Regions from separate parts of the Bacillus sp. WC2503 genome, predicted to be linked through region 2. Evidence: riboswitches for the same ligand, from Rfam matches in the RefSeq annotation. Region 2 holds a riboswitch; the other holds the start of a gene.

The links. Region 2 has a riboswitch for FMN ahead of ACUN26_RS04155 (ECF transporter S component). Riboswitches for the same ligand answer to the same signal wherever they lie in the genome.
Region 1: it holds a riboswitch for FMN, as region 2 does, so the genes downstream of both, ribD (bifunctional diaminohydroxyphosphoribosylaminopyrimidine deaminase/5-amino-6-(5-phosphoribosylamino)uracil reductase RibD) here and ACUN26_RS04155 (ECF transporter S component) in region 2, are expected to answer to the same signal.

The regions. Positions count from the first base shown of each region.
Region 1 covers NZ_JBQYMD010000001.1:3,363,167-3,368,646, reverse strand. Annotated here, with positions in the region: gene ribH (6,7-dimethyl-8-ribityllumazine synthase) at 17-478, opposite strand; gene ribBA (bifunctional 3,4-dihydroxy-2-butanone 4-phosphate synthase/GTP cyclohydrolase II) at 497-1,690, opposite strand; gene ribE (riboflavin synthase subunit alpha) at 1,703-2,347, opposite strand; gene ribD (bifunctional diaminohydroxyphosphoribosylaminopyrimidine deaminase/5-amino-6-(5-phosphoribosylamino)uracil reductase RibD) at 2,329-3,441, opposite strand; FMN riboswitch at 3,749-3,892, opposite strand; gene ACUN26_RS17160 (CDGSH iron-sulfur domain-containing protein) at 4,082-4,324, opposite strand; gene ACUN26_RS17155 (DUF2552 family protein) at 4,577-4,822, shown strand; gene ACUN26_RS17150 (alpha/beta hydrolase) at 4,834-5,480, opposite strand, start outside.
Region 2 covers NZ_JBQYMD010000001.1:767,641-773,120, forward strand. Annotated here, with positions in the region: gene ACUN26_RS04140 (cob(I)yrinic acid a,c-diamide adenosyltransferase) at 48-629, shown strand; gene ACUN26_RS04145 (peptidoglycan DD-metalloendopeptidase family protein) at 715-1,329, shown strand; gene ACUN26_RS04150 (hypothetical protein) at 1,358-2,044, opposite strand; FMN riboswitch at 2,293-2,432, shown strand; gene ACUN26_RS04155 (ECF transporter S component) at 2,595-3,173, shown strand; gene ACUN26_RS04160 (ferredoxin) at 3,297-3,545, opposite strand; gene ACUN26_RS04165 (helix-turn-helix domain-containing protein) at 3,844-4,905, shown strand; gene ACUN26_RS04170 (RecQ family ATP-dependent DNA helicase) at 4,895-5,480, shown strand, end outside.

The DNA of each region.
Region 1 (5,480 bases), 2.6 Mb from region 2:
GCCGCAGCCTCTTTTTTTATGCCCATTGTTTTGATAAGTGAGCCATTTCAATGGCAGCAACGGCTGATTCATATCCTTTATTACCAGCTTTCGTACCTGCACGTTCAATCGCTTGTTCAATTGTTTCTGTCGTTAATACACCGAAAATAACAGGGATGTCAGTTTGTAGTGATAAAGATGCAACACCTTTTGCTACTTCATTACAAACGTAATCGTAATGTGTAGTAGCTCCACGGATTACAGTACCTAAAGTAATAACAGCATCATACTTTCCGCTACTGGCCATCTTTTTAGCGATTAAAGGAATTTCAAATGCACCAGGAACCCAAGCGACATCAATATCATTTTCTTCTACGCCGTGACGTTTTAATCCGTCTAAAGCGCCGCCAAGTAATTTACTTGTAATAAATTCATTAAAACGTCCAACAACAACCCCAACTTTTAATCCTGTACCAACTAAATGACCTTCGAATACCATAATAAATCTCTCCTTTGATTATAAGTTTAATAAATGTCCTAATTTGTTTACTTTCGTTTGTAAATATGTTTTATTCTCTTCTTTTGTTGGCATTTGCAACGGTACACGCTCGACTATTTCTAAATCGTAACCTTGTAAGCCAGCAATTTTTCTTGGATTATTCGTTAATAATCGTAAACTTTGTAAGCCTAAATCTTTTAATATTTGAGCGCCGATACCATAATCACGAAGGTCAGCAGGGAAGCCGAGTTTTTCATTTGCTTCTACAGTATCGAATCCTTCTTCCTGCAATTTATAAGCGCGAAGCTTATTAAGAAGCCCGATGCCTCGTCCTTCTTGTCTCATATAAAGAAGAACACCTTTTCCTTCACGCTCAATTTGAGCAAGTGCTGCATGGAGTTGTGGTCCGCAATCACAGCGACATGAACCGAATACATCTCCTGTTAAACATTCAGAATGAACACGTACAAGCACCGGTTCACCTGTTGAAATATCACCTTTTATGAGCGCAATATGTTCTTTCGTATCTAATGAGTTAGAATAGCCAATTGCTTGGAAAGTACCGAAATCTGTAGGTAAGGTAATTTCCACTTCTCTTGTCACAAGTGTTTCATGATGGCGGCGATAAACAATTAAATCTTCTATCGTAATCATTTTTATATCAAATTGTTTTGCGCACTGTAGTAAATCAGGTACACGTGCCATCGTACCGTCCTCATTAATAATCTCGCAAATGACTCCAGCAGGTTCTGCTCCGCAAAGTTTTGCTAAATCGACAGCAGCTTCTGTATGACCTGAACGGCGAAGGACACCGCCTTCTTTTGCGATTAATGGAAAGATATGTCCAGGTCGATTGAAATCAGCACCTTTAGATGCAGGGTTTAACAATTCTTGTATCGTAGTTGCACGTTCGTGAGCGCTAATCCCTGTTGTTGTAGAAACATGATCAATGCTCACTGTAAACGCAGTATGATGTGAATCTGTATTATGAGATACCATTGGTTCTAATTGTAGGCGCTCTGCGTACCCTTCCGTAATCGGTACGCAAACGAGGCCGCGACCATGTGTAATCATAAAATTAATTGTTTCTGGCGTAATATACTCTGCTAAAGCGATAAAATCGCCTTCATTTTCTCGGTTTTCATCGTCGCATACGATAACGACTTTTCCTTGTTTTAAATCTTCTAGAGCTTCTTCAATATGATGAAACATTATGTTTCCCCCTTATAGAAATCCGTTTTCTTGTAAAAAGCTTTCGGACATTGACCCCGTTCGTTTTACAGGTTTAGAAATAAAGTGTTCGATATATTTACCAATCATGTCACACTCAATGTTTACGATATCTCCGGCATTCTTTTCTCCGATGACAGATTCGCTTACTGTGTGTGGGATGAGTGAAATTGTTATGGAAGATTCGTCTATATCAAATATCGTTAAACTCGTTCCATCAACAGCAACGGATCCTTTATGCAAACAATAGCGTAGCAATTCATCGGAAATTGCTATTTTGTAATAGACGGCATTGTAATGTTGTTTTTTAGTTAAAATTGTCCCGATGCCATCGATATGTCCTGAAACGAAATGTCCACCAAAGCGCCCGTTTGCAGCCATGGCTCGCTCTAAATTTACTTTAGAGTGTGATTTAAGCAGGCGAAGTGATGTTGATTTCATCGTTTCAGGCATTGCATCAACTGTAAATGAAGTAGTTGTAAAGCTCGTTACAGTTAAGCAAATCCCGTTAACCGCGATACTATCACCTAAATGGACATCAGATAAAATTTCATTTGCATGGATCGTTAATTTCATCGCTTCTCCGCTTTGTTGCATGTTTGTGATCGTTCCTAATTCTTCTACAATTCCTGTAAACATTTCGTCACCTCATTTCGGGCAGTCGCAACAATTTTGATATCATCGCCAATTTGTTTCATCTCTTGAATTTTCAAGGAAAGCGAATCTTGTAATTTTGAAAAACCGTTTCCTCCAAAAAGAGTAGGAGCACCTTTCCCGCCAATTAATTTCGGGCTTATATAGGTTACAATTTCATTGAAATTGTTTGTTTGTAAGAAACTTGCATGAACAGTTTGTCCACCTTCGATGAAGAGAGACAGGATTTGTTTTTCACCGAGTAGATCTAAAACATCTTGAATTTCAATTTGCTTCGTTTTCATTTGGAATATCGCTATATTTTTAGATTCATAAGAAGCTATTTTCTCTTTATTTACATCCTTACCTACAATAATCCATGTCGGTGCTAAAGTATCTGTTATGACATGAGAAGATGGTGGCGTTCGTAAATGGGTATCTAAAATAACGCGAATAGAATGTTTCCCGCCATTTGGAATTCTTGTTGTTAAATGTGGATTGTCGGCTATAACTGTATTCACTCCAACAAGAATTGCATCATGTGTATGGCGATATTGGTGAACGTCAGCGCGTGCTTCTGCACCAGTAATCCACTTACTTTCACCAGTTACAGTGGCTGTTTTGCCATCTAAGCTCATCGCGGTCTTTATCGTGACAAATGGGCGTTTCGTTTTCATGTAGTGAAAAAAGTAGCGATTTAATAAAACTGCTTCCGTTTCAAGAACACCCGTAGTTACTTCGATTCCTGCCTCTTCTAATTTCTTTTTTCCATTACCAGAAACGAGCGGGTTGCAATCAAGGGTAGCAATGACAATGCGCTTAACTCCCTTTTCGATGAGTAATTCACAGCAAGGTGGTGTTTTTCCAAAGTGGCTACACGGCTCAAGTGTTACATAGACGGTAGCGTTTTTGGCTTTCTCACCAGCCATATGAAGGGCATGAACTTCCGCGTGTTCTTCACCAGCACATAAATGAGCGCCCATTCCGACGATGTTTCCATCTTTTACAACAACAGCACCAACCATAGGATTCGGACTCGTTTGTCCTGATGTCCCCTTAGCTAATTGCAAGGCAATCCTCATATATTCTTGATCAGTCATTCTCTTCACCTCTCCTAAAAAAATCAAAAAACCCCAAGGATTTAATATCCTTGGGGTTTGGGAGACGTGATTTCTAGAATTATAGTTCGAATACGAAAGTACAGGAAAGAAACCTAGCGATGATTGATATTTTTGCATAAGGAAAAAACCTAGCAAAATATCGAATTTTTTAAACGCTAGTTGTCTCTTTTTTATTTCAGTATAAAAAATGAGTATAGAAAACTAAACATATATATAAATTCAAAATGAATGTATAAAAATATGCATACTGAAATAAAAGTGTATTCACTATATAAAAAACTAGAAACATATCCTTCTCCCATCCAGACTATACTGTCGGCCCTAGAGTTTCACTAGATCCACCGTTTTCGAGTTGAAAACGGGTCACGGACTTAGAAGTTTTCACTTCATCACCGCCGGTTGGGAATTTCACCCGACCCCGAAGGATGCTGTTTGGTCAAATTATAGCACAAAAAAGAAAAAAGGCTAGCAAAAAATATTTGAATGTGAAGAATTGTGTGAAAATACATGGAGATTGAAATGGAGACAAAAGTGTTAGAAATGTTGTTAGGAAAAGGAATATCCAGACTTTGATTAAAAGAAAAAACATGCACAAAAAATGTGCATGTCACATACGAAATTACTTTGCCTCTGGTGCTCTAACAACAGATTCGAATTTACCTTTATGCGAAGCATCGCAATAAGGCATATTTTTTGATAAACCACAACGGCATAAAGAAAATGCTGGTTTTGCTGGGAATACATTCCCTTGTGAGTCGACTAATTCCACGTCCCCTGTAACGCGAAAAGAGCCATTATCATTTACTTTAATTTGTACTTTTGCCAACGCTATCCCTCCTTCCCAAACGCTTAATTTCATCATATAATCAAGGGAAGCACTTGACAATATAAAGTGAAACTTTAATTAGTGGAGGGGGTTCATTCCACTGATTATTAGCCTTCACCAATCGGGCGATTACGGGCAGTTAATCTCCCGCCTAACTTCTTTGCTTCAGCTGAATTTTGAGATGGGAGTCTCACTGCCCGTTAACGCGGGATAAAAAGAGCACTTTCTTTGGGAGAGAAGAGAGTGTTATAATGTTTTTTATAACTGACTAGAGTAAGGTGACGAAAGATGGATAAACAATTACTTACATTACGAAATATTGCAAATGAGCGCACGTGGGCATCATTTTTGAATGATAATCATCCATATAGTTTATTGCACTGGTCGATTGCCGGTGTAGGACAAGAAGCGAAGGATGTTTGGTTACTTCAAGATGAGGTAACGTTTCAAACGACAGAATTTCCAACGCTAGATGAAGCTGTGCAATGGATTTCTGAAAACATGGAACAAGTTACAGACGTTTTATCACAATGAAAAAAACAGGCTTATGCAAGCCTGTTTTTTGTTTCTTTTACGTATGTGTTCAAAAATTGATCAAGAGCTGCTTCATACTCCTCTTTATTTTCGTTATAAGAGCAAGCGTGTGCACCGTGTTCTGCAATATAAAGTTGTTTATTATTTTCTTTTGCTTCATATAGAGCTTTTGTCATATCGGCTAAAATATAATCGTCATCTTTACTATGAATAAAGAGAACGGGATTGTTAATGTTTTTTATACAGTCGATTGGTGAAACTTCACGAATTGTATACCCGTCACGAACTTTTAAAAAAGCATTTGCTAATGGTAATAAAGGCCATTTGGGTAAATGGAATTCAACCTTTAAGCGGTGCTGTAATTGCCCATAGAAATCAGAAAAAGGACAATCTGCAATATAGAAATCAGCACCATCTTCTACAAGTCCTGCGTATTGAAGTAGTGTTGCAGCGCCCATAGATTCACCATGAATACCGAGTATTATATTTGTGCCAAAACGACTTTTTAGCCAGTCAACTACTGATTTTAAATCATGTTTTTCATAGTATCCATAGCTTGTTGTTTTTCCTCCGGTTTTACCATGACGACGATGATCATAAATAAGGACATTAAATCCTCTGCTTAAAAATAAGTTTGCATATTTTACAGAGTTCATTT
Region 2 (5,480 bases):
TTCTATCTTAGTCGAATTAAGAATATCGAGAGAGGTGCTGTGAAGAAATGAAATTATATACGAAAACAGGAGATAAAGGGAAAACAAGTGTAATAGGTGGCAGGGTGGATAAAGATAATATTCGTGTAGAAGCATATGGCACGATAGATGAGGCGAATTCTCATATTGGATATGCGATGACTAAGCTACAAGGCGGGGCATTTGGAGATGTTTACAATGACCTTGAAAATATTCAACATGAACTATTTGATTGCGGGGGAGATTTGGCGATAGTGGAGGAGAAAATCCCTTATAAAGTAACGATCGAAATGGTCGAAAGCTTGGAAAGAAGGATTGATTTGTATATAGAAGAAGCGCCACCATTAGAACGCTTTATTTTACCAGGTGGTAGCGAGGCATCGGCTACCATTCATATTGCACGTACTGTTGTAAGAAGAGCAGAGCGCTCTATCGTATCGTTGAAAAAAGAAGTGGAAACAAATGAAGTTGTTCTAAAGTATGTAAATAGATTATCTGATTATTTGTTTGCAGTAGCTAGAGTAATAAATACTCGATTACAAGTAAAAGATGTGGAGTATAACCGTAGCGCATTAGTTTTTCGTGATAAGAAAGAGAAGGAAGTGGAGTAATTCACTTTCTTTTTTTTGTATACTTTTTTCTGTAATATACCAAAATAGAGAAGGTATGGTGGTAATTAGAAAACGGAGGATGTATATGAAAGTGTTAAAATGTAGCGTCATGTTATTGACTGTACTGTTTTTATCTCAATTACATGTTTACGCAGAAGAAAATCGATGGACATGGCCTGTGGAAGGACAGATAAGTGATTATTTTGGGACAAGGCATGGAAAACACTACGGTATTGATATAGCTGCACCGATCGGAGTACCTGTGGCAGCTATTCAAGATGGCAAGGTGACAAAGTCTTATTATTCAAATAGTTATGGGAACGTTGTATTTATTAAACATGGAGAATATGAGGCTGTGTATGCACATTTAAATAAGAGACACGTAGTTCAAGGGGATTATATTTCAAAAGGAGAAATAATTGGAGAAGTAGGAAACACAGGAGAATCACGAGGTGCACATTTACATTTAGAACTTCATCAAGGAAGATGGACGATGGCGAAAAAGAATGCGATGAATCCATTACTTGTTTTAAATGAACAAAGAAATGAAGTTGTTTCTTCCTCATTATATGTCGTACAAAAAGGGGATACTTTAGTTAATATTGCACGGAAATTTAGTATGACACTTAAGGAAATAAAAGCAAAAAATGGATTGCAGCAAGAGCGAATTTATCCAAATCAACAATTATACGTAAAGTAAAGAAGAGCTAGTTTAACTAGCTCTTCTTTTACCAAAAAATAAAGACACATATAAATCCAGAAATAGCTAAGTAGCTATATAAGTAAAAAACTTTTGTTCTTGTTTTTTCTTTTGTTCGAAACAGTACAATAGTCGGTTCAATTAAACCGATTGTCAAACAAAGTAAGCCAAGAAGCATACAACCAATCGAAAGAGAGTACAGGGCGATTTGTGGTGCTTGAAATGGAATCATCCATTTTAATAAAAATGCAATAAGTGCAGTGTAACAAATGCTGCCGATGTATTTATTCAACGGTGTATTAGAACGAAAACCAGGAAGTTTTTTTAAGAAAGAGCGAGAAACAACTTCTGTTTGTAAAGATGTATGCTCTTCGATAATTTTTTGAGCTTCTTTTCCTTTTTGGAAAAGGGATAATATCCAGTTACGCTCACCTTGAAAAATAAATTGAGAAGTTGTCAAATAGTGATCAACCTTCACTTTATTCCAACTCTTCCATGGATGACGCTCGCACAATTTTAATTTACTTTCTGTTTTTTTATCATACTGATAAATACTGATGCCATCTTCATCGAAAGCAGCATAGTATGTCTCGCTTGAGAATGTGCCTAAATCAATTGGACAGTAGAAAAGTAATTCTTTTTTTAAGTAAAAGTATTCTTTTCTTAAGTTTTTTTTCATTGCTTCTCGAATAGAGTGTCTTTTATCTTTCTTCATGACATTTCCTCCATAACTCAGAAAATGTTCTTATCTTAACAATTCAACATCTTATCACTTTTCATTATATATGACTAGGGAATTCAAAAGAGAAATGCCTAATAATAAAAAATATGGGGTGTATTGTAAAATATTTTGCAATTATTAATGGGTTATAAAAAATAAATAACTAATTTTAAATAAGTTACAATTTTTTAGTTCACAATGTTATTAGGTTGTTGTATAATGAAGGGGAAAATAGAATATCGGTCTATCTTCGGGGCAGGGTGAAAATCCCGACCGGCGGTGATGAACTATTTATGATTTCGTTCTAAGCCCGCGAGCCGTTAAGGCAGGATTTGGTGTGATTCCAAAGCCGACAGTATAGTCTGGATGGGAGAAGATGGAGGTTCAAGCGTTCAAAAAAGATAGGAATTTGAACGTCTGTTTGATGTGCCTTAAATTCTCCCTTTGTGTAAAACACAAAGGGTTTTTTCATTCTATGAAAAAATAGGCATAGCAGAACCTTTCCACTTTCCATGAGATGATCGATGGAAAAGGAGAGAGAACGATGAAACAAAAAAACAGTGTAGTAAAGATGGTGAGTATAGCAATGCTAAGTAGTATTGCATATTTACTAATGATGTTGGATTTCCCGTTCCCAGGGCTTCCGCCATTTTTAAAAATTGATTTTAGTGATGTGCCAGCTCTAATTGCTGCAATTATTTTTGGACCAATTGCGGGGATAATTGTAGAGGGAATAAAGAATATTTTACATTACGGGATTCAAGGTAGTTTAGTAGGAGTGCCAGTTGGAGAAATTGCAAACTTTATTGCAGGATGTTTATTTATTGGACCAGCAGCTTTCTTATTTAGAAAGTATCGTACTGTAAAGAGTTTAACGACAGGACTAATGTTAGGGACAATTACAATGGCGCTAATTATGAGTGTATTAAACTATATCATCATATTCCCAGCTTACACTTGGTTTTTAAATGCACCTGCTATGTCTAGTGAGGCTATAAGAACGACTGTTGTAACAGCGATCTTACCGTTTAATTTAATTAAAGGAATTGTAGTAACAATTGTATTTGTAGCATTATTCTCACGCCTGAAAGTATGGGTGTTTGCAAAAATGAAAAATGCATAACATATAAAATAAAACCATTAGTAGTGTGAAACTACTAATGGTTTTTTGTTAAGTAGAATGAAAATAGGGAACAAAAAATGCCCCTCATCAATATGAGGGGCATTTTTTGAAGTTAATAAAAGACTATTCGAATTTTAAAGCGTCGCCGTCAAATGATTCGTCAGCAACTTTAATTGAGTCAGTTGGACAACCTTCGAATGCATCCATCATATCTTCAATTAATACATCTGGAATTTCAACGATACCTTGGTTATCATCTAATGTTACAAATGCAATACCTTCATCATCATAGTCATAAATGTCTGGTGCAGCAGCGCCGCAAGCACCACATGCGATACAAGTATCTTTATCAACGATTGTATATTTTGCCATCTTTTTTCCCTCCTGATAATATGTATGTGAAAAGCTCGCCATAAAAATTATAACCTTATTGTAAAACGGTTTGTAAAACTTTTCAACATAAAATTATAATGATAATGCTTATCAATTAGAGTGTCAACTTATTTTTGAATTATGTCATAAGATTTTCAAAATACGTAAATGTTATTTCGTTTGGTACAATAGAGTATGTACAAGCATATGGTACCGATATGATAAGGTTAATGAGTAACAGTAGACGTTGTAATCATATTGAAAAAGAATTAAGTTAAATTGGAAAGGGGAAGCGGTAATGCAACTACAATATACTTTATTGTATTGTTTAAAACAATTGAATGGCGAAAGGACCGTTTCTTCTATTTATTATTTATTAAAAGGAAAGAGGTCATCGCAAACATTACAAGATGGGAAGATGTTTCAAATTTCTTTTTTGTTTGGGATTTATAAATCTTTGAATAGAGCTGATTATGATCAAGAAGTTGCAAAGTTGGTACAAACGGATTTAGTTCAATCTATACATGAAAATACATACGTAGTAACGACTGCTGGTAACATGCAATTAAACAAATGGAAAGATGACTTTGCTTTTCCGACGTGTTTACATGGTTTACACTATGGTGAAATAGGTGAAACGTTTTGGAAGAGATTATCATTAATCGTTCAAACCATTTCGAATTTACAACAGGTGAATACGAAATTTATTCCAATTCAGCAAGATACAGAAATAATGATGTGGGTGAAACGTTTTCTCACTGGAATACCATATATGAGAAGTGAATTGGCTAAAAGGTTGTGGAAGGAGATGTATACTCTTTTACAAAAAAATAAACCATTAGAGGCGACAATCGTAACATATCGCTTAACGGGCTATAAACGCATCGGTTGTACGTTGCAACAATTAGCGGAAATTACGAAACAAGATGTATTTCGAGTGTATTTTTTATTTTGGGGTACAATTCATTTCATTATTCAAGAAGTTCGTAATAAAGAAAGTGAGTTTCCGTTATTAGCTGAAATTATATCTTATCCAAATGAGAAGGCTGATTTATTTAGCATATCTACGAAAAAAACATATAATCTTTGGAGACAAGGACGCTTTCTGGAAGAAATAGCAACAATTCGGAATTTGAAGGTTGCAACGATAGAAGATCATTTTGTAGAAATCGCTTTACGAGAAAAAGAATTTTCAATTGAGATGTTTATGGAGAAAGACAAAATAGATAAAGTAAAAGAAGTAATTGAGACATTACAAACACGTAAGTTACGTGTCTTGAAACAAGCGGTTGGGGAAGAGATATCTTATTTTGAAGTCCGTCTTGTATTGGCACGGATGGAGGGTATAAATGAAACTTGAGGAATATTTATATAAGTGGTTTGGATATTCTGAATTTCGTCAAGGACAAAAAGAAGTTATTACAGACTTATTAGAAGGAAAAGATGTTATAGCGATGCTTCCGACTGGAAGAGGGAAATCTATGTGCTATCAACTCCCAGGGCTAATGCAAGGAGGAACAGTGCTTGTTGTATCACCACTATTATCTTTAATGGAAGATCAAGTTACACAATTAAAGTATGTTGTGAAAAATCGAGTGATTGCATTTAATAGTTTTCGGACATTAAGTGAAAAAAGAGAAGCGATGAAAAAATTGGCTTTTTATAAATTTATTTTTGTGTCTCCAGAAATGTTGCAATCGGATTTATTAATAAGAGAATTGAAGAAAATTCATATTTCAATGTTTGTTGTGGATGAGGCCCATTGTATTTCGCAGTGGGGGTATGATTTTAGACCGGATTATAAAAAATTAAACGTAGTAATTGAGAACATTGGATCTCCTACGGTACTAGCATTAACAGCGACAGCGACAAAGGATGTACTGCAAGATATAGCAGAGAGTTTAAGTTTAAAGAATGTCTCGCAGCATGCATACT